3 regions of the Klebsiella sp. Sb-30 genome follow, and region 2 is predicted to be linked to each of the others. Evidence: predicted binding sites of a transcription regulator. Region 2 holds the regulator's gene; each other region holds the start of a gene.
The links. Region 2 encodes PurR, which represses purine synthesis genes. Its sites were predicted from a motif close to CANGCAAACGTTTGCNTG; they were not measured.

Region 1 (8,097 bases), 890 kb from region 2:
GAGCGAAGTCGCCGAACGGATGGCGGTGTTAAAGCCTGCGCCGTTCGTCTTCACGGTGGCGGGAACCAACGGTAAAGGAACCACCTGCCGCACGCTGGAGTCTGTGCTGATCGCGGCGGGCTACAAGGTTGGGGTTTACAGTTCGCCGCATCTGGTGCGCTATACCGAGCGCGTACGCGTACAGGGCGCGGAGCTGCCGGAAGCGGCGCATACCGCCTCTTTTGCTGAAATTGAAGCGGCGCGCGGTGAGATTTCCCTGAGCTATTTCGAGTTTGGCACGCTCTCTGCCCTGTGGTTGTTTAAGCAGGCGCAGCTCGACGTGGTGATCCTTGAGGTTGGTCTCGGCGGGCGTCTTGATGCCACCAACATCGTCGATGCGGATGTGGCGGTGGTAACCAGCATCGCCCTGGATCATACTGACTGGCTGGGACCGGATCGGGAAAGCATTGGCCGTGAGAAGGCCGGTATTTTCCGTGCCGGCAAACCGGCCGTCGTTGGTGAACCGGAGATGCCCCATACCATCGCCGAGGTGGCCGCCGGGAAAGGGGCAACGCTTCTGCGTCGCGACGTCGACTGGCGCTATGTCGCCGGCGAGCAGACGTGGTCATTCAGTGACAGAGAGGGGACACTGGCGGATTTACCGTTGCCTCAGATTCCGCTGCCGAATGCCGCCACGGCGCTGGCGGCGCTGCGAGCCAGCCGACTCCAGGTGAGCGATCGGGCAATTCGCGACGGTATTAAACAGGCGATGCTGCCGGGGCGTTTTCAGATAATCAGCGAAACGCCGCGCGTGATTCTCGATGTGGCGCATAACCCCCATGCGGCAGCCTGGCTCGCCGGACGTCTCAAAAGCCTGTCGAAAACGGGGCGCGTGCTGGCGGTTGTTGGTATGCTGCATGATAAGGATATTGCCGGCACGCTGGCAAACCTGACGGCGGAAGTGGATAGCTGGTACTGTGCGCCTCTGGAAGGGCCGCGTGGTGCAACGGCGCAACAGCTGCAGGAGCATTTGCAGGCAGGAAAAGCTTACGCCAACGTGGCTCAGGCCTGGCATGCGGCGATGGCCGATGCCAGACCGGAAGATACGGTGCTGGTGTGTGGTTCATTCCATACGGTGGCGCATGTAATGGAAGAAATAGAGGCGGGGAGAATCGGTGGCGAGTAAGTTTCAGAACCGTTTAGTCGGGACGATTGTGCTGGTCGCGCTGGGGGTGATTATCCTCCCGGGGCTGCTTGATGGTCAGAAAAAGCATTATCAGGACGAGTTCGCGGCAATTCCACTGGTGCCAAAACCGGGCGATCGCGATGAGCCGGATATGCTGCCGGCGGCGACTCAGGCTCTTCCGGCTCAACCGCCGGAAGGGGCGGCGGAAGAGGTCAGAGCGGGAGACGCCGCGGCGCCGTCATTGGATCCGTCGCGTATCCCGGTTAACAGCAACAGTTTCGATGATGTGCAGGAGCCGGTGGTCGCACCGAAGCCGCAGCCCAAACCGCAGCCTCAACCGAAACCGCAGCCTCAGCCGTCGAAGCCGGTGGAGAAGCCGCAGCCGCAGCAACAAACCGTTGCCCAGACGCCGCCGGCGAAACCGGCCGAGATACCTGCTCCAACCGGCAAAGCCTATGTGGTGCAGCTCGGTGCGTTGAAGAATGCGGATAAGGTCAATGAAATCGTCGGTAAGCTGCGCTCCTCCGGGTTTAAGGTCTACACGTCGCCTTCGACGCCGGTTCAAGGTAAAATTACCCGTATTCTGGTCGGTCCTGATACCTCAAAAGATAAACTGAAAGGGCAGCTTGGCGACCTGAAACAGATCTCCGGCCTGAGCGGTGTGGTCATGGGATATAGCCCCAACTAATCTTGTCCCTCGCCGCGCTGGTGAGGGGCGAAGCTCCTGTCTGACGTGCTTTCAGGAGGCGCAAGACAGCATGGCGTTGAATGTTTTTTCAGCGCCATTTTTATTTCTGTAGGGCACGGAAATCCCTACGCAAACGTTTTCTTTTTCTGTTAGAATGCGCCCCGAACCGGATGACAGGGCGTAAATCGTGGGATGTTTATGGTCTGGATTGATTACGTCATTATAGCGGTGATTGGTTTTTCCTGTCTGGTAAGCCTGATCCGCGGCTTTGTTCGTGAAGCGTTATCGCTGGTAACCTGGGGATGTGCTTTCTTTGTCGCCAGTCATTACTACACTTACCTGGCTGTCTGGTTCACGGGCTTTGAAGACGAAATGGTCCGCAATGGGATTGCTATCGCGATACTGTTTATCGCAACGCTTATCGTTGGCGCCATCGTTAACTATGTGATTGGCGCACTGGTTGAGAAAACGGGCCTGTCGGGTACCGACAGGGTGTTAGGGATCTGTTTTGGCGCCCTGCGTGGCGTGCTGATTGTCTCTGCGATTCTGTTCTTTCTCGATAGTTTTACCGGTATGGCGAAAAGCGAAGACTGGCAAAAGTCAGAGCTTATCCCGCAGTTCAGTTTCGTTATCAGATGGTTTTTTGACTATCTGCAAAGCTCGTCAAGTTTCTTGCCCAAAGCATAAGCGTTGGGATGTGGCTGAACGAGGAAAAGACGTATGTGCGGTATTGTCGGTATCGCCGGTGTTATGCCGGTAAACCAGTCGATTTATGACGCGTTAACGGTGCTTCAGCATCGTGGCCAGGATGCCGCAGGCATCATCACTATTGATGCAAATAACTGTTTCCGTTTGCGTAAGGCGAACGGACTGGTGAGCGACGTTTTTGAAGCTCGCCACATGCAGCGTATGCAGGGCAATATGGGGATTGGCCATGTTCGCTATCCTACGGCGGGCAGTTCAAGTGCCTCCGAGGCGCAGCCTTTCTACGTCAACTCACCGTATGGTATTACGTTGGCGCATAACGGCAATCTGACCAACGCGCACGAGCTGCGTAAGAAGCTGTTTGAAGAAAAACGCCGCCATATCAACACCACTTCCGATTCTGAAATCCTGCTCAACATCTTCGCCAGCGAGCTGGATAACTTCCGTCATTATCCTCTGGAAGCAGATAACATTTTTGCCGCGATCGCTGCGACGAACCGTCAAATCCGCGGTGCCTACGCCTGCGTGGCGATGATCATTGGTCACGGTATGGTTGCCTTCCGCGATCCAAACGGCATCCGCCCTCTGGTGTTGGGGAAACGTGATGTTGGCGATGGTCGTACCGAGTATATGGTGGCCTCCGAGAGCGTGGCGCTGGATACCCTGGGCTTCGAATTCCTGCGCGATGTGGCGCCGGGTGAAGCGGTCTATATTACCGAGAAGGGCCAGCTGTTTACCCGTCAGTGCGCGGAGAATCCGGTCAGCAACCCGTGCCTCTTTGAGTACGTCTATTTTGCTCGCCCGGACTCGTTTATCGACAAGATTTCCGTCTACAGCGCGCGCGTCAATATGGGCACCAAACTGGGTGAGAAGATCGCTCGTGAATGGGAAGATCTGGACATTGACGTGGTCATTCCGATTCCGGAAACTTCCTGCGATATCGCGCTGGAAATTGCCCGTATCCTCGATAAGCCTTATCGCCAGGGCTTCGTGAAAAACCGTTACGTCGGCCGAACCTTCATCATGCCGGGCCAGCAGCTGCGCCGGAAGTCGGTGCGTCGTAAGCTTAATGCCAACCGCGCGGAGTTCCGGGATAAAAACGTGCTGCTGGTGGATGACTCCATCGTGCGTGGGACCACCTCGGAACAGATTATTGAGATGGCGCGCGAAGCCGGCGCGAAAAAGGTCTATCTGGCTTCCGCAGCGCCAGAGATTCGTTTCCCGAACGTTTACGGCATTGATATGCCGACGGCAACCGAGCTTATTGCCCACGGTCGCGAAGTGGACGAAATCCGCCAGATCATTGGCGCGGATGGCCTTATCTTCCAGGATCTGAACGATCTGATTGAGGCTGTACGTGTGGAAAATCCGGATATTCAGCAGTTTGAATGTTCGGTATTTAACGGCGTGTACGTCACTAAGGATGTGGACCAGCAGTACCTCGATTATCTCGACTCCTTACGTAATGACGATGCGAAAGCGGTGCAGCGTCTGAACGAAGTGGAAAACCTGGAGATGCACAACGAAGGCTAATTAACCCGAGCGTTGTGAAAAGCCCGCCGTCATCCGACCGCGGGCTTTTGTGTTTTTGCCGCGTGGCCGTAAGGCTTGCGTCCGGTGCTATAATCCGGCAAAGTCTGCCCCATTATGCGGAAGAGGCAATCATCGTGAAACGACTTATTATTGGTATCTCCGGCGCCAGCGGCGCCATTTACGGTGTGCGACTGCTTCAGATTTTACGCGATGTGCCTGATGTCGAAACGCATCTGATCATGAGCCAGGCAGCGCGGCAGACGCTGGCGCTGGAGACCGACTATTCTCTACGGGAAGTACAGGCGCTGGCGGATGTGGTCCATGATGCGCGCGATATCGCCGCCAGTATCTCGTCGGGGTCGTTTAAGACCGCCGGTATGGCGATACTGCCTTGCTCGGTGAAAACGCTTTCCGGAATTGTTCACAGCTATACCGATGGTCTGCTGACCCGTGCGGCGGACGTGGTCCTCAAAGAGCGTCGTCCGCTGGTCCTGTGCGTGCGGGAAACGCCGTTCCATCTTGGTCATCTGCGCCTGCTGGTGCAGGCCGCAGAGATGGGCGCGGTGATTATGCCGCCGGTTCCGGCTTTCTACCATCGCCCGCAAACCCTCGACGATGTGATTAACCAGACGGTCAACCGGGTTATCGATCAGTTCGATATTACCCTTCCGCAGGATCTTTTTACCCGTTGGCAGGGACCTTTGGGCGCACTAAAGTAGTGCGTGCCGTGAACTTTTGCGCCTCCGCAGTGCAATTTTGTCGCCCCGATCAAATCCTCAACATTTAATTTGTTTTTTTGCGTTCGGCCACTGCGGTTTGTCCGTCAATGCTGTTATCTTCCCTCTTAAGACAATCCTGCAACTTTATATTAACAAATTTAACGCTGTTTCCAGCACGCACTGAGAAGATGGCATAAAACCTGCAGGATGAGTCGGCTACACATAACGAAGCAACGCACCATATAACAACATCACGACACTTAAGGGTATTGTATGAAGAAGACGATCCTGGCCCTCTCTTTAATCATGGGAATCAGCAGCGCTTCCAGCGTTTTTGCCGCGCTTCCGCAAAGCATTCGTATCGGTACCGATGCCACCTACGCGCCTTTCTCTTCGAAGGATGCGAAAGGGGATTTCGTTGGTTTTGATATCGATTTGGGCAACGAGCTGTGCTCGCGTATCAAAGTAAAATGTACCTGGGTGGGGAGCGACTTTGATTCATTGATTCCTTCGCTGAAGGCGAAGAAAATTGACGCCATTATCTCTTCCTTGTCGATTACTGAAAAACGTCAGCAGGAGATTGCCTTCTCTGACAAGCTGTATGCCGCTGACTCCCGTCTGATTGCGCCAAAAGGTTCATCAATCCAGCCGACGCTGGAATCCCTGAAGGGCAAACACGTCGGGGTACTGCAGGGTTCAACTCAGGAAGCGTACGGCAATGAACGCTGGCGTAGCCAGGGCGTGGATGTCGTTGCCTACCAGAACCAGGATCTGATCTACTCCGACCTTGCTGCCGGCCGTCTTGACGCTGCGCTGCAGGATGAAGTCGCCGCCAGCGAAGGCTTCCTCAAACAACCTGCCGGTAAAGATTTCGCCTTTGCCGGTCCCTCTGTCAAAGATAAAAAATTCTTCGGTGATGGTACCGGCATTGGCCTGCGTAAAACCGATGGCGAGCTGAAAGCCGCTTTCGACAGTGCGTTGGCTGAAATGCGTAAAGACGGGACCTACGACAAAATGGCGAAGAAATACTTCAACTTCAACGTCTACGGTGACTAAGCACGCCGCTGGCCCGGGAAACCGGGCCTGAGGACTTCGCATGTCCACGATTGCACTAAATTGGTGCAAGTTTGCCTGCGGTGTTCCGATTTGGTGCATAAAAGGCGGTTTTGTCGGGCGCTTAATGCATAGTTAAGCGTTTATGGTGCGAAATAATTGGCTTCCGGGCGCAGAATGCTTTGCCTTACCGGGGCGAATAATGGCACGATAACTGCCGTAAGTACTTCTAATAAACTCGTTAGAATGACAGTCTGTTGAGGATAGTTATGAAAAAACTGGCGTTGTCTCTTTCTTTAGCGCTGGCCCTTTCCAGCGTTAGCACGGTATTCGCAGCCATTCCGCAAAAACTACGTATCGGTACCGATCCAACTTATGCCCCGTTCGAATCGAAAAATGCGCAGGGTCAGTTGATTGGTTTTGACATCGATTTGGCAAAAGAGCTGTGTAAGCGTATCAATACGCAATGTACCTTCGTTGAAAACCCGCTGGATGCGCTGATCCCCTCTTTAAAAGCGAAGAAAATCGATGCGATTATGTCTTCGTTGTCCATTACCGAAAAACGTCAGCAGGAAATTGCTTTCACCGACAAACTTTACGCTGCAGATTCCCGTCTGGTTGTGAAAAAAGGCAGTGATATCACGCCGGATCTCGCGAAACTGAAAGGCAAGCGTATCGGTGTGCTTCAGGGGACCACCCAGGAGACCTATGGTAATGAGCACTGGGCACCGAAAGGGATTGAAATTGTCTCTTATCAGGGCCAGGACAATATCTATTCCGACCTGACCGCCGGGCGCATCGACGCGGCGTTCCAGGATGAAGTCGCCGCGAGCGAAGGCTTCCTCAAACAGCCTGTTGGTAAAGATTACCAGTTTGGCGGTCCGTCGATTAAGGATGAAAAACTGTTTGGCGTCGGTACCGGCATGGGCCTGCGTAAAGAGGACAACGAGCTGCGCGAGGCGTTAAATAAAGCCTTCGCGGATATGCGCAAAGATGGCACCTACGACAAGCTGGCAAAAAAATATTTCGATTTTAACGTGTACGGTGACTAAGCATCATACGTACCCCATCGCGCGCATATTGGCGCGTGATGGTCGATGACAGACAGGGCAGACAGCATGCTGTACGGGTTTTCACAGGTTATTTTACAGGGCGCTCTTGTCACACTGGAGCTGGCTCTTAGTTCGGTTGTGCTGGCGGTCCTCATTGGTCTGGCGGGTGCCGGAGCTAAGCTATCGAGCAATCGACCGCTGGCGCTGGTATTTGAAGGCTACACCACGCTAATTCGTGGCGTGCCCGATCTGGTGCTGATGCTGCTGATTTTCTACGGTCTGCAGATTGCGCTGAATACGCTCACCGACGCACTGGGGCTATCACAGTTTGATATTGACCCAATGGTCGCGGGGATTATTACGCTGGGCTTTATCTACGGTGCCTATTTTACTGAAACCTTCCGCGGCGCTTTCATGGCGGTTCCGAAAGGACACATCGAAGCGGCGACGGCCTTTGGCTTCAGCAACGGGCAGACCTTCCGGCGGATCCTCTTTCCGGCAATGATGCGCTATGCGTTACCGGGAATTGGCAACAACTGGCAGGTTATCCTCAAGGCAACGGCGCTGGTCTCTCTGCTGGGGCTGGAAGATGTGGTCAAAGCCACCCAGCTGGCAGGGAAAAGTACCTGGCAGCCGTTCTACTTTGCGATCGTTTGCGGTCTGGTTTATCTCGTGTTTACCACAATTTCCAATGGTGTACTGCTGCTGCTTGAACGCCGTTACTCCGTGGGCGTGAAGAGGGCTGACCTGTGATTGAGATTATTCAGGAGTACTGGAAATCGCTGCTGTGGACCGACGGCTATCGCTTTACCGGGGTGGCTATCACGCTGTGGCTGCTGATCTCCTCGGTGGTGATGGGCGGCATACTGGCAGTATTTCTCGCTATCGGTCGTGTCTCTAGCAATAAATACATTCAGTTTCCGATCTGGCTGTTTACCTATGTGTTCCGCGGTACGCCGCTGTACGTACAGCTGCTGGTGTTTTACTCCGGGATGTATACGCTGGAAATCGTCAAAGGCACCGAGCTGCTGAACGCCTTTTTCCGCAGCGGCCTCAACTGTACGGTGCTGGCCTTAACGCTCAATACCTGCGCCTATACCACGGAGATTTTTGCCGGGGCGATCCGTTCCGTCCCTCCCGGGGAAATTGAAGCGGCGCGGGCCTATGGTTTCTCATCGGTCA
Region 2 (8,097 bases):
ACGGGATCAGCCTGACGGTCGGAGAAGTGACCCCGACGCGTTTTTGCGTGCATTTGATCCCGGAAACGCTGCAGCGCACCACGCTTGGCATTAAAAAACTCGGCGATCGGGTGAATATTGAGATCGACCCGCAAACGCAGGCGGTAGTGGATACCGTGGAACGTGTGCTGGCAGCCAAAGAAGCGGCACAACACCTGAGCGATGAATGATCGGGTGCCGCCGCCGGATGAAGCATAAAAGAAAAGAATATCCCCCGTTTTAACGGGGGATATTTTTAGCGGGCGACGCGAAGGCCGTTTTCAACACCGCGAGAAAAGACCACCTGCCAGAGCTGAATATCGCGCGCGCGAAAAGCCCCCGCGCAGGCGTTCAGATAATAACTAAACATACGTTTAAACCGTTCCGAATAGTTATCGGCGATATCGGGCCAGCTGGCCAGGAAACGTTCGTACCAGGACATCAGCGTAGTATCGTAATCGGCGCCGATATTATGCCAGTCTTCCATCACAAAATGGGATTCGCTGGCTTGCGCGATATGACGAACCGAAGGCAGACAACCGTTGGGGAAAATATATTTATTGATCCACGGATCGACGCTGTGGTCCGTTTTTTTGGAGCCAATGGTGTGCAATAAAAAACGGCCGTCAGGTTTCAAATTACGATCCACCACTTCAAAATAGGTGGCGTAATTTTTAGGTCCCACGTGTTCAAACATCCCGACGGAAACAATGCGATCAAAGTGGTCATGCAGATCGCGATAGTCCTGCAGCAAAATGGTGACGTCTAACCCTTCGCATCTTTGCTGGGCCATTTTTTGCTGCTCGGCAGAAATGGTCACGCCGACTACGCTAACGTGATAATTTTTGGCCATATAGTAAGCCAGACCACCCCAGCCGCAGCCAATGTCCAGCACCCGCATCCCCGGTTCCAGCTGCAGCTTGCGACAAATAAGATCTAATTTTGCCACCTGCGCCTCTTCCAGCGATTGCGCCTCTTTCCAGTAGGCGCAGGAATATTGCATATAGGGGTCGAGCATACGGCTGAAAAGATCGTTGCCGAGGTCGTAATGTTCTTTTCCGACAATCCAGGAGCGCTTTTTACTTTGTAGATTAAACAGGCGAGCACCTGCGATGCGCAACGTATCTTTGAGATGATGCGGGAGCTGATTTTCCAGCCCGGCGCGCAGTACTTTATGGAAGAATATATCCAGCCGTTCACAATCCCACCAGCCGTCCATATAGCTTTCGCCTAACCCCAGCGAGCCTTCCTGTAAAACGCGTTTAAAAAAGAGCGGATTGTTAATCCGCAGATCGGAGGGGGCGGGGCCATTGACCTCAATGCCCGCGCGACCGAGCAATTCGGTTGCAATTCGGTACCAGTCGTCGTTTGGTACGCTTACTTCTTCTATACACGATGAACTCATAGCTTCTCCATCACGCCCAAGTGATCAGAACCTTAAAACAGCGTAGACGCTTTTTTGGCTTTGTGAGAAATCTCACGGAATATCCGTGAAGCTGCTATCCGACGTAGAACAGAGGAAGGGCGATAACCCTTGCCGAAAGGCCTTCCATGGTGAAACGGGACGCATCCTGCTGCCGTTAATCGTAAAAAATATTTTATTTATGTGAAGCCGGTTCAGTATAGGCCGCTGAAATCCGGCTTTCAATAAAAATATATTAGCAGGCTAATTACTGAGCCTTAACATCGCCGAAACGCGTTTATGCATGCGACGATTCGGTAGTCAGGCAGGCGCTGTGACGCTGCATAAAATAACCCAGCCCGGCCAGCACGATCGAGACCAGCATCACGCTGGTGGTGGTGAGCAGCGGTGTGGCAATCAGCGCGGAGACCAGCAGACTGGTCAGGAAGCACAGACCAAGCTGCAGCGTATTCTGCAGCGCGGCGGCACGGCCGGTCGCCTGCGGGAACGGCTTCAGCGCCTGGGCGACAACAATCGGGTAAATCCCGCCATTGACAACGGCCATCACGCAGAAGGGAATCATCACCGCAATGATTGAGACATCTTCAACCCGACCAACCATCCAGGTTGCAGCCACGCTGACGGCGAAAATCACCAGCAGCCAGGGCAGCAGCTGTTGGCCCTGCCATTTCTGCAGCGCCGCGCGGCATCCATAGCCACCGACTAAAAAGGCGATTGTCTGCGGAACATAGCTAAGACCGATAGCGGTCGGGCTGTAGCCCATCTCATGGAGAATAAACGGCGACCCGGTCAACCAGGCAAAAAAGCTGGCGGAGCAGGCGGCGTAAATCAGCACGTTGCCGCTGTATTCGCGCGAACGCAGCAGCGTCATAAAGGTCAACTTCTCGCGGACATCACCCTGCGGCCTGACGACCGGCTTCAGGCGTAGGGCGGGTACCATCAGCAGCAGGGCGATGGCAAACAGGGTGGCAAAAATGGCCTGCCATTCCAGATGGGCAAGCAGCCAGCTGCCGAGCAACGGCGCCAGAGCCGGCGATAGACCCACCAGCGGCATGATGGTGGCGAAAATACGGTTAGTGCGCTGGGCTGGATAATAATCCGTGACCATCGCCTGCCAGGTCACCGCCGCCGCGCAGACGCCGATCGCCTGAATAAAGCGCAGCACCAGCATCAGGGTGGCATCCCGCACCCACAGCATTCCCAGACAGCTGATAGCGAAGATCGCCAGCCCGGTCAGCAGAATCGGTTTACGTCCGTAGCGGTCCGAGAGCGGGCCCCAGAACAGCTGTCCGATGGCGAAGCCGGCGAGGAACAGGCTCAGACTGGCGCTGACCGACGCCGCAGACGTATTGAGATCTTGCTGGATGGCCGAAAAGGCCGGCAGATACATGTCGGTGGCGAGGAAACCCAGCACGCTGAGTCCCGCCAGCCACACTAAAAATCCTTTCCCGGGTTGTTGCATAACATTCTCTTATAGGTGCAGGTATGATGCCGCAGAGTGTAGGGAGTGCATTCTGGCTTGTGAAACGCTAATATTTGCTACATGCATTCAAAATTTTTGCAGGCAGAATATGTGGTCCGAATACTCACTCGAAGTTGTTGATGCTGTCGCCCGCAACGGCAGCTTTAGCGCAGCGGCTCAGGAGCTGCACCGCGTACCTTCGGCGGTCAGTTATACCGTACGTCAGCTGGAGGAGTGGCTGGCAGTACCGCTTTTTGAACGCCGCCATCGCGATGTCGAATTGACCCCCGCCGGGCTCTGGTTTTTACAGGAAGGACGATCTGTTATCAAAAAAATGCAGATCACTCGCCAGCAGTGTCAGCAGATAGCCAACGGCTGGCGCGGCCAGCTGTCGATAGCCGTAGACGACATTGTTAAACCGGCCCGTATGCGTCAGATGATTGTCGATTTTTATCGTCACTTTCCCGATGTCGAGCTGATTGTTTTTCAGGAGGTCTTCAACGGCGTCTGGGACGCGCTGGCCGACGGGCGCGTGGAACTGGCTATCGGGGCAACGCGTTCGATTCCGGTCGGGGGGCGCTACGCCTTTCGCGATATGGGGATGCTGAGCTGGCATTGCGTAGTGGCCAGCCATCACCCGCTGGCGCAGATGAACGGGCCACTGAGCGATGATGTGTTGCGCAACTGGCCGTCGCTGGTCCGGGAGGACACTTCCCGTTCGTTACCGAAACGCACGACCTGGCTACTGGACAACCAGAAAAGGGTAGTGGTGCCGGACTGGGAATCATCAGCTACCTGCCTCTCGGCGGGATTGTGCGTAGGAATGGTGCCGAGCCATTTTGCCCGCCCCTGGATTGACCGCGGTGAATGGACCGCGCTGGCGCTGGAAAACCCGTTCCCGGACGCCGCGTGCTGCCTGACCTGGCAGCAGAGCGACACGTCACCGGCGCTGTCGTGGCTGTTGGATTATCTGGGGGACAGCGAAACGTTGAACCGGGAGTGGCTGCGGGCGCCGGAGTAACCGGCGCCGCACGGGCGATCAGCGACGATAATCGACGAACGGGCCGTCTACGACGGAGCGACGCTCTACCAGCCGCGGGTGAACCTCAATAGATTGCGACTCTTCACGCTTGTTGACGATACGATCCATCAGCATATTGAAGGCCGCTTCCCCCAGCGAATCTTTCGGCTGGTGGATGGTGGTCAGCGCCGGGCTGAAATAGCGGGCGTTACGCACGTTATCATACCCGATCAGCGAAATGTCCTGCGGCACGCGCAGTCCCATCTCATCCGCAGCACAGATTGCGCCCATCGCCATGATGTCGCCGCCGCAGAAGACCGCCGTCGGGCGATGCTGCTGGCTGAGGATCTGCTGCATGGCGCGGTAGCCGGATTCAGGCTCGAAGTCGCCCTGAACAATCCAGCTTTCCGGAACGGCGATCTGCGCTTCTTCCATGGCTTTCATAAAGCCCGCCAGGCGGCCGGCGCCGGTATTACGCTCCAGCGGACCCGGGATCACGCCGATTTCACGGTGGCCGCGTTCCACCAGATAGCGACCGGCCATATAGCCGCCTTCGAAGGCGTTATCGATGACCGAATCGGTGAAGTCGGCTTTGGATTCACCCCAGTCCATTACCACCATCGGAATATGGCGGTACTCTTCCAGCATGCTGAGCACCGATTCCGGATATTCAGAACACATAACCAGCAGGCCGTCGACGCGCTTTTGCGCCATCATCGACAGGTAGGCCTGCTGTTTTTCGAGATCGTTCCACGCATTGCCCAGAATCAGGGTATAGCCTTTCTGGAAACAGCTCTTTTCTACGGCTTCAATAATCTCAGCGAAATAGGCCGCTTCGCTGCTGGTGGCCAGCAGGCCAATCGATTTGGTGTGATTAACCTTCAGGCTGCGAGCAACGGCACTGGGGGAGTAGTGCAGCTCTTTGATCGCCGCCCACACGGCGTTGCGGGTTTCTTCCGCCACGAAACGGGTTTTGTTAATTACATGTGACACTGTTGTAGTGGAAACGTTTGCGCGCTTCGCTACATCTTTAATTGTTGCCATTACTTCTCACTCCAGACCTTGACCTGATCGTCTGATTATCGATACGTAAACGTTTGCCTATACACACCCTGAATACAATTTTCAACATTGCATCACGTCGGGAAAACGACACAGAACGACAGGAAGGGGTCAATGGCCGATACGCTTTCAAATTAGCGTGGGATTTTGTCCGATCTTGCGGCAAAGGGGAAGAGCAAAAATGTGCATCACCCTAAAACATGGAAGATTTTTGCGCTATATTGTGCAAAAATGAGCAAGCTCACTTTTCATGTGGGGATAACTGGGGGGAAAAATTGATGGATACAGATTTAAAGTTTTCGCTGACGACAACGATTATTGTCCTGGGTCTCATCGTGGCCGCCGGCCTGACAGCGGTGCTGCACTGATTTATCCGGGGGAGAGGCCTCTTTCCCCCGACATCCCGCCATTATTATCAATTTCGCAAAAATCTTTTGCCATTTCGTTTACTTTTGTTTTTTTGTGATTGATGTCATGCTTTTGACTTCTGATGAGATACCGTCGCCGATGGCGGTCTGCTGGAGTCATTGAATGAAAATCAACTTTCCCTTGTTAGCGCTGGCGATAGGCGCGTTTGGTATTGGCACCACGGAGTTTTCCCCGATGGGGCTGCTGCCGGTAATTGCCAAAGGCGTCGACGTGTCAATTCCGGCGGCGGGAATGCTGATCAGCGCTTATGCGATCGGCGTGATGGTCGGGGCGCCGCTGATGACTTTGCTGCTCTCTCATCGCGCGCGCAGAAATGCGCTGATTTTTCTGATGGCGATCTTTACGCTGGGTAACGTCCTCTCCTCAATGGCGCCGGATTACACCACGCTGTTGATTTCGCGCATTATCACCAGCCTTAACCACGGCGCTTTCTTCGGCCTCGGTTCGGTGGTGGCGGCGAGCGTGGTGCCAAAACACAAACAGGCCAGTGCGGTGGCGACCATGTTCATGGGGTTAACCATCGCTAACATTGGCGGCGTTCCGGCGGCGACATGGCTTGGCGAGACCATCGGCTGGCGGATGTCGTTCCTCGCGACGGCAGGTCTGGGGCTGGTGGCGATGGTCAGCCTGTGGTTTTCGTTGCCCAAAGGCAGCGCTGGCGAGCGTCCGAACGTAAAGCAGGAACTCTCCGTGCTGGTTCGTCCGCAGGTGCTCTCCGCATTGCTGACCACCGTGCTGGGGGCCGGCGCGATGTTTACCCTCTATACCTATATTTCACCGGTGCTGCACACCATTACGCACGCCTCGCCGCTGTTCGTCACCGCCATGCTGGTGTTGATTGGCGTCGGCTTTTCGCTGGGTAACTACCTCGGCGGTAAATTCGCCGACCGTTCCGTCTCCGGGACGCTGAAGGGGTTTCTGCTGCTGCTGATGGTCATCATGCTGGCGATTCCGCTGCTGGCGCAGACGCAGCTGGGGGCTGCAATCAGTATGGTGGTCTGGGGGGGGGCGACCTTCGCCGTGGTTCCACCGCTGCAAATGCGGGTGATGCGGGTGGCTCATGAAGCGCCGGGGCTCTCTTCGTCGGTCAATATCGGGGCCTTTAACCTCGGCAATGCGCTGGGGGCGGCAGCCGGTGGCGCGGTGATTTCCGGCGGACTGGGCTATGCCTTTGTGCCGGTGATGGGGGCGATAATTGCCGGTGTGGCGCTGCTGCTGGTGCTGTTCGGCGGGCGTTCGCAGCCGGAAGAGGCGTTGGTCGGACAGTAGTCGGTGTATTCGCAGAAGGGTTTCCCCTTCTGCGTTAGCGTTTTAGGCCGCCAGGTTGGCCGCCACAAACTTCCAGTTTACCAGCGCCCAGAAGTGCGCCAGATAGTCAGGACGGGCGTTGCGGTAGTCGATGTAATAGGCATGTTCCCAGACATCCACGGTCAGCAGCGGTTTGGCGTCGCCGGTCAGCGGCGTGCCAGCGTTGCTGGTGGAGACAATGCTCAGGCTGCCATCGCTATTTTTAACCAGCCATGTCCAGCCTGCACCAAAGTTCTTCGCTGCCGCGTCGGTAAACTTCGCTTTGAACTCTGCGAAGCTGCCGAAGGATTGATTGATGGCGGCTGCCAGCTCACCTTCCGGCTCGCCGCCCGCATTCGGCGCGAGGCAGTTCCAGTAGAAAGTATGGTTCCAGACCTGGGCCGCATTGTTAAAGATGCCGCCTTCAGAAGAGCGGACGATCGCTTCTAAAGATTGACCTTCAAACGCGGTGCCTTTGATCAGGTTGTTGAGGTTGGTGACATAGGCCTGGTGATGTTTGCCGTAGTGGTATTCCAGGGTTTCTGCGGAAATGTGCGGCGCCAGGGCGTCTTTTGCATACGGTAATGCAGGTAATTCAAACGACATTGTTACTCTCCTTATAACTTCTTGTTTTCTAGCTCACATTCAAAGGATGTTTGACCATCCACAACAGCATGTACTGTCCCTCGCCGGGGCGAGTGCAACAGGTTTTTATTGTGATCGGAATGCTAACACTTGCAGAAGGGAGTTAAAAGCCTTGCAATGATAAAGGGTATATTTAACAAATGTACCTGGTTAAGCCTTCGCCGGAGCGCAAGGCAGCGCATTTCAGCAGAGCCGGTTGATCGCTGTTGCTGTTGAAATATAAAGTGATTACTGAAAAATCCATTTTGCAGAGGTCTGTTTTGTCTAACATAGTCTATCGCCAGGCGACCCTGGCCGACGTCGAACGCTGTTTTGAAATTGAAACGAGCGCGTATGAAGGGGATGAGGCGGCTACCCGTGAAAAGATTGCCACCCGAATCCAGCAGTACCCGGAAGGATTTCTTTGCATGGAACGGCAAGGAGAGGTTATTGGCTTTATTAACTCAGGGTGCGCGTGGGAAGTCGTTATGTCGGATGAAGCCTTCAAGGAGCTGGTCGGGCACGATCCCCGCGCGCCGAATGTAGTGATTATGTCTGTAGTCATTGCGCCTGAACACCAGGGAAAAGGGTATTCGACCGCCCTGATGGAGCGATTTATCCGGCAGATGGCACAGGCGCAGAAGAGCGCCATTCACCTGATGTGCAAAGACCGACACGTGGCCCTGTATGAGCGGTTTGGTTTTCGCTACGAGCGGCCTTCGGCCTCGGATCATGGCGGGATGTCCTGGCATGAGATGAGCATGGCGTTAT
Region 3 (8,097 bases), 2.2 Mb from region 2:
CTCTGCTGCGGCTCCGGTTTGTAGTTGTAATGGATTAACGCCAGCAGCGAGCCCACGATCACCAGCGCGACCATATTGAGCTTTAAAAAGACGATGCAGACGAAACCGACGAGAAAATAGATCAGCATGGTGTAGTTTTTGATGATCTGTTTGAGCAGGATAGCGATCCCCACCGCAGGCAGAATGCCGCCCAGCACGTTCATCGTCGACAGAATGATTTTGGGCAAACTGTCCATAAAACTACTGATGTACTGCGCACCGAAATAGACGGCGATAAAAGTCGGTACGAAGCGTAAAACGAAGTTCGTCGCCTGGGGCCAGATGGCGCTGTTGAGATAAATTCCGCGTTCGTCGCCACGATCCAGCGCAACATCGGCCCGATGGTTCCAGAAAGAGTTCAGTACCATCATGGCGTTAAACAGAATGGTTCCGGCGATACCGATGGTGGCCGCCAGCGCCACCGCTACTTCCGGTCCTTTCCCTGACAGGATCCCGAGGGCGATGGCCGGGTAAGCGACAAAGTTAAGGTCGGCCGGCATCGACCCGCCCGGTGTCACCATGGCGATATAGACGGCCTGGACCGCCACGCCGATCATAATGCCGGTTTTGACATCGCCGAGAATAAGCCCGACCAGCATGCCGGAAACCAGCGGCCGGGTGATCAGATACCAGCCGCCGGTCAGCCCCAAAAGCCAGGGGCTACTGAGGGCGCCCAGATAGCAAAGAAAGCCTATCAATGTCGCTTCGATAATCATCATCCGCTCCTTATTTCAGCTTCTGCCGGGCGTCCTGCCAGCTGTAACAGCCGGCATCCGGGACCAGGCGGAATTCAACAAGATGTCCGTGCTGCACCAGCCAGTCAAAGGCGGCTATCTCCTCCGCGTTGACCGATTGGTTCGGGCCAATGGTTCGGGTATCGGCGCGGGCGCTCATTGGGCCAACGTTAATTTTGCCGTTGGCATTTTTCAGGCTGATACCGGCTGCTTCGATGCGCTGGAGCGTGACGGGGGATTTGCCGATCACGAAGTAACGCTTATCGCTGGCGATCACTTTGGGCAATTTTTCGATAGCTGTCGCGGTGTCGAACAGCCAGACTTTGGTGTCCTGAACCGCGCCTTTCATCACGGATGAGAGCAGCGGATCGGCCGCGACGGCATCGTCAATGGCGACGATGCCGTCGCAGGGCAGCTCTTTGGCCCAGCGTGTCACGAGCTGCCCATGAATAACGCGGTCGTCGATACGTACAAAAGAGATACTCATAGCGGTTTCCTTTAAAAATCATCGGACTGAACGGATATCGTCGGGGCAGCCATGACCAGTGTCGGTACGGTTAACGCCAGCAGCTGTGCGGCAGCATCGTGCACATCCGTTAAATGGTGAACCTCGTCGCTTTGCAGCAGCATCGGAAAATTGACCCCCGCCACGACGGCGACCGGGGGGATCGTCTGAGAGGAAAACGCGTGCTGGCAGGCGATGTTCCACGGCGTACCGCTTTGCATATCGCACAGCACCAGCACGCCATCGGCGTTTTGTCCGGCGCTGGCCAGCGTGCGGGCGAAATCCTCTCTGAAGCCTTCAATGCCAGCCTGCTCGCCGAGCGTCACGGCGAAGACATGAGGTAATTCGCCGTAAACCATGCGGCCGCTTGCAAGCAGGGCGTTCGCCAGCGGGCCGTGGGTGGCAACAATAACGTTGATCATGCGCTTATCCTCTTACCCAGGCTTTAATGGTGGCGAGCGGCTGTCCTGAGCCTTTGCCCGACGGTGAAATGCGATACTCGCCCACTGCGGCGGGAATAATAAAGGTCTCGGCATAGTGGACGACGAAAGGCGCGAAGGCGCCGCTCGGGCTGTCGACGATGGCCTCATCACCTTCGACCAGGTTGAGAACGTTCACTCCACCCTGAGTATGATGAGTGACCGGCGCGGTGAACCAGTGGCGGCGGGTTTCGATAAATTCACGCTCGTGCATCCCGGTTCGTTCTTCACGCCAGCCTTCGCCTTCGGCCACGGGTTCGACCTGGTTTACCAGGTTGTCGGCAACCCAGCGGGTGTCACGCTGCCAGTCGATAACCTGCTCCCCGTGCTCCAGATGGACGGGGCGCGGCAGACCATCTAAACCTAAACGCCCCCAGTCCCACAGCTTGAAAGTAAAAATGTACGGCGTGGCGCTGATTTCGAGGACCATCGTGCCGCTGCCCGAACAGTGAACCGTGCCGGCAGGGATCAGGAAGTGATCGTGCTTGCGTGCCGGGATCTGGTTAACAAAGCGGGCATCGTCGAAGGTTTTCTCCCCGCGCGCGGCGGCCTTGAGATCGTCCAGCATCGCCTGCGGCTCGATTCCGGTTTTGGTTCCGAGATAGACCACCGCGTGCGGTTGCGCTTCGAGAATGTAATAGCTTTCATCCTGGGTATAGTGCATCCCAAACTGTTGCTGGATGTACTCGGTGACGGGATGAACCTGGAAGCTCAGGTTCTGGCCGCCGATAGTGTCGAGAAAATCAAAGCGGATGGGAAATTCAGCGCCAAACCGGGCGTGAACCTTCTCACCCAGCAGCGCGCGAGGGTGAAGTAAAACCAGGTTTTGTGAGGGGATCTCGATCCGCACCTGACCAAAGCGCAGTAACAGGCTGTTTTCCTCGGGCACGCAATCAAAACACCATGCGTAATTGGGCGCGGAGGGATCGAGATCGAATTGCTGTTTCATCCACTGACCGCCCCAGACGCCGGGATCGAAGAACGGGGCGACGCGGAACGGACGGGTGGTGGTTTGCCGGAGGCCGGCGCGTAGCGCTTCGCCGCTGACCAGCGTCGGCGCCTCTTTTTGCGTGGTATCAAGCAGATAGTCGGCTCGTTTGAGCAGCGGCGTTTTGTGGCGATCGAAGACGCGCCATTCGATAAAAAAGGCGCGCTTATAGCGACGGAGGATGTCCTCGTCCTGGTTGTCCGCCCCCCAGTTTCCGAGGCCGTCATGGCGCATGCGCTGCTGAATTTCCCAGCGCGGCATATCGGCATAGACCAGCACATCGCCCGGATGAGCGAGCGCGGCGCCGGGACCATAAATAACGATGAGGCCTTCGGTCACGGCATCGACCTGCTGACGCAACTGATGTAACTTGTCGGCGTTAAAAAACTCCTCCAGGTGATGACAGGAGAGGACCCCGAAAACACGGTCATCGGTCAGGTTACGCGCCAGCAAATCGTGGAGCGCCTGCTGATCGCGGCGGGCGGATTCGACGTTCAGCACCCGCGTCGCGTTCAGTGACGGCAGCAGACGCTGCTCCAGTTCGTCAAGCCGGACGCCGGGATAGCAGTCCACAACCAGTACGGTTCTGGAGGAGGCTGAAGCCCTGAGGTTAAGCGTCGCTTCGATGGATTCCCAGCCCTGCCAGGCCTGGTCGTCATAACCCTGAACCGTAACTTCAGGGAATTTATCATAGGTCGTTTGCATTATCTGTCTCCGTATTGGCTAAATGAAGATTAATCGATTAACCTTGTTTTGACAGTATGGTTAACGCGATTAACCCGCCATAATGAGCAAGTAAAGCGGCAAGATGGGCGTTATTGTGAGTCCTGTCACAAGGAAAAATGCAATTTTTAGGTTATTCGATTAACCTTCGCTAAACGAACGGGAGAGATCATGACAACAGTGACGCTGGCACAGGTGGCTGAACGGGCAGGGGTATCCACGGCCACCGTTTCGATGGTGTTGCGTAACCGCGGGCGGATTTCGCAGGCTACGCGCGAACGTGTGCTGAAGGCGCTGGATGAAACTGGCTATGTCTACAATCAGACCGCCGCCAATCTGCGTAATCGCAGCAGCAACCAGGTTGGGCTGCTGCTGCATGACATCACCAACCCGTTTTACGGTGAGATGACGGCAGGCTTAAGCCATGAAATGGAGCGGCATGATTTGCTGTTATTTCTGGCCAACAGCGAAGAGTCAGGCGAGCGGCAGCAAAAGTTTGTCGACTCGCTGATGCGCAATAGCGCCTGCGGCATGGTGCTGTGCGCGGCGCGGGAAACTCCGGCCTCATTTTTTGAGGCGCTGAAAAGACGCAATATTCCCGCCATTATGGTGGTGCGCCCGCTCAGCGATCCGGATTTTGATTTTGTCGGGACCGATAACTTTCTCGGCACGCAGATGGCCACGGCACACTTGCTGAAAATGGGGCACCGACAGATTGCCTTTATCGGCGGTAGCCTGAGTTCCGGTACCCGGGCACAGCGTATTGGCGGGTTCACCAGCACGCTCCTGGAGAGCGGGATCTCGCCGCGTCCGGAGTGGATCGTCACGGCTCAGGCCAGCCAGATCGACGGCGCGAAAGTGGCCGAAGCGCTGCTGACCCGCTATCCGCAAATCACGGCCGCAGTTTGTTACCAGGATATTGTTGCGCTGGGCGTGATGCAGGCGCTGCGTAAAACCGGGCGTGAGCCGGGACGTGATTTTGCGCTGGTGGGATTTGACGATATTACCGAAGCCGCGCTGGTTCAGCCGGCGTTGACGACCGTTTCGGTGGCAGCGAAGGAGATTGGCCGCAAAGCCGGCGAGCTGCTGTATAGCCGTATTCAGGGCAATGATGAACCGCCGAAGCGCATTATTTTGCCGCCGGCGCTGGTGGTTCGGGAATCCTGCGGTTTTCGGCACAGGATTAACGCTCCGGACGAGTGAGAAACGATGCCGGCGTATAGTTTTTACTGATATCGAACGCCGTTTGTCATAAATTTCTAATTATCGGTGTTTTACAGTAGCGGCTCATCGACGGGCTGGTTAATCTGGAAACAATTTACGTTAAGTTAACAAAAGAGAATAGCTATGCATGATGCACAAATCCGCGTGGCCATCGCAGGCGCGGGCGGCCGGATGGGACGCCAGTTAATTCAGGCAGTACAGCAGATGGACGGCGTGGCGCTGGGCGCTGCGCTGGAGCGCGAAGGTTCTTCCCTCCTTGGGAGCGATGCCGGTGAGCTGGCCGGGGCCGGTAAAGCGGGTGTCGCGGTGCAAAGCAGTCTTGCGGCGGTCAAAGATGATTTTGATGTGCTAATCGATTTCACCCGTCCGGAAGGTACGTTAAACCACCTTGCTTTCTGCCGCGAACACGGCAAAGGGATGGTGATTGGTACCACCGGTTTTGATGAGGCCGGGAAACAGGCCATTCGCGATGCGGCGCAGGATATTGCCATCGTTTTCGCGGCCAACTTCAGCGTCGGCGTCAACGTGCTGTTAAAGCTGCTGGAGAAAGCGGCGAAGGTGATGGGCGACTACACCGATATCGAAATTATTGAAGCGCACCACCGCCACAAAGTGGACGCACCGTCGGGCACCGCACTGGCGATGGGCGAGGCGATTGCCGGCGCGCTGAACAAAGATCTGAAGGATTGCGCGGTCTACAGCCGTGAAGGGCATACCGGCGAACGCGTCCCTGGGACCATCGGCTTTGCCACCGTGCGCGCCGGGGATATCGTTGGCGAGCATACCGCTATGTTTGCCGATATTGGTGAGCGTATTGAAATCAGCCACAAGGCATCCAGCCGGATGACTTTTGCCAATGGTGCCGTTCGTTCCGCATTGTGGTTAAAAGATAAGAAATCAGGCCTTTTCGATATGCGTGACGTGCTTGATCTCAATGCTTTATAAGGTTTATTACCCATCGTGATGTGGTTATTGCATTCAATATGTAATTGATTGCAAAGGGCAATATTTTATTGCCCTTTTTATTTTTTGCTTCTTCATCAATAAAAGATGATGAAGTGGCTATAATATTAACTTATCCCTTCGTTTTTTGTTGTGTTATTGTAAATCTTGACCATCTGGTCTACTTTTTTGCTCTTGCACGCTCTGTTTTGCAATCTTCCAGGTCCGCAAGCGTTTTCTCTGCATAGTTTGTTGATCTTTTTGCCTGCTAACGCAGTGCTGAGAGGTCAGTGACGTGAAAAGAGATAAAAAATATCGGCTTTAAGTTGACTTTTACCCGACATCTCTCCAGAATGCCGCCGTTTGCCAGAAATCCATAGGTAAGCAAATTTGCATTGATTCATGTCATGCACATGCATTAATATGCAAATAAAGTGAGTGAATATTCTCTGGAGGGTGTTTTGATTAAGTCAGCGCTATTGGTTCTGGAAGACGGAACCCAGTTTCACGGTCGGGCCATCGGGGCAACGGGCACGGCGGTTGGGGAAGTCGTTTTCAATACTTCAATGACCGGTTATCAAGAAATCCTCACTGATCCTTCCTATTCCCGCCAAATTGTCACTCTTACTTATCCCCATATTGGTAATGTCGGCACCAACGCCGCCGATGAAGAATCTTCTCAGGTACATGCGCAGGGTCTGGTCATTCGCGACCTGCCGCTGATTGCCAGCAACTTCCGCAATACCGAAGACCTCTCTTCTTACCTCAAGCGCCATAACATCGTGGCGATTGCCGATATCGATACCCGTAAGCTGACGCGTTTGCTGCGTGAAAAAGGCGCACAGAACGGCTGCATCATCGTGGGTGATAACCTGGATGCGCAGCTGGCGCTGGAAAAAGCCAAAGCGTTCCCGGGCCTGAACGGCATGGACCTGGCGAAAGAAGTCACCACTTCAGAAACCTACAGCTGGACGCAAGGAAGCTGGACGCTGGCGGGCGACCTGCCGGAAGCGAAAGCGGAAAGCGAGCTGCCGTTCCACGTTGTAGCCTACGATTTTGGCGCCAAACGCAACATCCTGCGCATGCTGGTTGACCGCGGCTGCCGTCTGACGGTTGTGCCGGCGAAAACCTCTGCCGAAGAGGTGCTGAAGATGAATCCGGACGGTATCTTCCTGTCCAACGGCCCTGGCGACCCGGCGCCGTGCGATTACGCCATTGCCGCGATTGAGAAATTCCTCGAGACCGATATTCCGGTATTCGGCATCTGCCTCGGCCATCAGCTGCTGGCGCTGGCGAGCGGTGCGAAGACCGTTAAGATGAAGTTCGGCCACCACGGCGGCAACCACCCGGTTAAAGATATCGATAATAATGTGGTGATGATTACCGCCCAGAACCACGGTTTTGCGGTAGACGAAGCCTCCATGCCGTCTAACCTGCGCGTGACCCACAAGTCGCTGTTCGACGGAACGCTGCAGGGCATCCACCGCACTGACAAACCGGCGTTTAGCTTCCAGGGCCACCCGGAAGCGAGCCCAGGCCCGCACGATGCCGCGCCGTTGTTCGACCATTTTATTGCATTAATTGAGCAGTACCGCCAGTCCGCGAAATAATCAGGAGAAAAGAGCCATGCCAAAACGTACAGACATAAAAAGCATCCTGATTCTTGGCGCTGGCCCGATCGTTATCGGCCAGGCTTGCGAATTTGACTACTCTGGCGCCCAGGCCTGTAAGGCCCTGCGTGAAGAAGGTTACCGTGTCATTCTGGTGAACTCCAACCCGGCCACCATCATGACCGACCCGGAAATGGCCGATGCGACCTATATTGAGCCGATCCACTGGGAAGTGGTGCGCAAAATTATCGAAAAAGAGCGTCCGGATGCGGTACTGCCGACTATGGGCGGCCAGACGGCGCTGAACTGCGCGCTGGAGCTGGAACGTCAGGGCGTGCTGGCCGAATTCGGCGTCACCATGATCGGCGCCACCGCCGACGCGATTGATAAAGCGGAAGACCGCCGTCGCTTCGATGTGGCAATGAAGAAAATCGGTCTGGATACCGCACGTTCCGGTATTGCGCACACCATGGAAGAAGCGCTGGCGGTGGCCGCTGACGTGGGCTACCCGTGTATCATCCGTCCCTCCTTCACTATGGGCGGCACCGGCGGCGGTATCGCTTACAACCGTGAAGAGTTCGAAGAAATTTGTGCCCGCGGGCTGGATCTCTCTCCGACCAACGAACTGCTGATTGATGAATCGCTGATCGGCTGGAAAGAGTACGAGATGGAAGTGGTGCGCGATAAGAACGACAACTGCATCATCGTCTGCTCCATCGAAAACTTCGACGCCATGGGCATCCATACCGGTGACTCCATCACCGTCGCCCCGGCGCAAACCCTGACCGATAAAGAATACCAGGTGATGCGTAATGCATCGATGGCGGTGCTGCGCGAAATTGGCGTCGAAACC

Region 1: the regulator PurR is predicted to act here: its motif matches at 1,980-1,997, upstream of cvpA (colicin V production protein).
Region 3: the regulator PurR is predicted to act here: its motif matches at 5,987-6,004, upstream of carA (glutamine-hydrolyzing carbamoyl-phosphate synthase small subunit).

Annotation. Positions count from the first base shown of each region.
Region 1 covers NZ_CM172749.1:1,487,513-1,495,609, forward strand. The annotation lists gene folC (bifunctional tetrahydrofolate synthase/dihydrofolate synthase) at 1-1,165, shown strand, start outside; gene dedD (cell division protein DedD) at 1,155-1,853, shown strand; gene cvpA (colicin V production protein) at 2,052-2,540, shown strand; gene purF (amidophosphoribosyltransferase) at 2,574-4,091, shown strand; gene AC236I_RS07145 (UbiX family flavin prenyltransferase) at 4,226-4,810, shown strand; gene argT (lysine/arginine/ornithine ABC transporter substrate-binding protein ArgT) at 5,084-5,866, shown strand; gene hisJ (histidine ABC transporter substrate-binding protein HisJ) at 6,133-6,915, shown strand; gene AC236I_RS07160 (histidine ABC transporter permease HisQ) at 6,982-7,668, shown strand; gene hisM (histidine ABC transporter permease HisM) at 7,665-8,097, shown strand, end outside.
Region 2 covers NZ_CM172749.1:2,373,578-2,381,674, forward strand. The annotation lists gene AC236I_RS11110 (riboflavin synthase) at 1-209, shown strand, start outside; gene cfa (cyclopropane fatty acyl phospholipid synthase) at 275-1,423, opposite strand; gene punC (purine nucleoside transporter PunC) at 1,719-2,903, opposite strand; gene punR (DNA-binding transcriptional activator PunR) at 3,013-3,924, shown strand; gene purR (HTH-type transcriptional repressor PurR) at 3,943-4,968, opposite strand; gene cydH (cytochrome bd-I oxidase subunit CydH) at 5,265-5,354, shown strand; gene AC236I_RS11140 (MFS transporter) at 5,518-6,684, shown strand; gene sodB (superoxide dismutase [Fe]) at 6,727-7,308, opposite strand; gene AC236I_RS11150 (GNAT family N-acetyltransferase) at 7,608-8,097, shown strand, end outside.
Region 3 covers NZ_CM172749.1:4,534,952-4,543,048, reverse strand. The annotation lists gene AC236I_RS21220 (PTS mannose/fructose/sorbose/N-acetylgalactosamine transporter subunit IIC) at 1-755, opposite strand, end outside; gene AC236I_RS21215 (PTS sugar transporter subunit IIB) at 766-1,260, opposite strand; gene AC236I_RS21210 (PTS sugar transporter subunit IIA) at 1,272-1,700, opposite strand; gene AC236I_RS21205 (class I mannose-6-phosphate isomerase) at 1,705-3,450, opposite strand; gene AC236I_RS21200 (LacI family DNA-binding transcriptional regulator) at 3,640-4,671, shown strand; gene dapB (4-hydroxy-tetrahydrodipicolinate reductase) at 4,816-5,637, shown strand; gene carA (glutamine-hydrolyzing carbamoyl-phosphate synthase small subunit) at 6,096-7,244, shown strand; gene carB (carbamoyl-phosphate synthase large subunit) at 7,261-8,097, shown strand, end outside.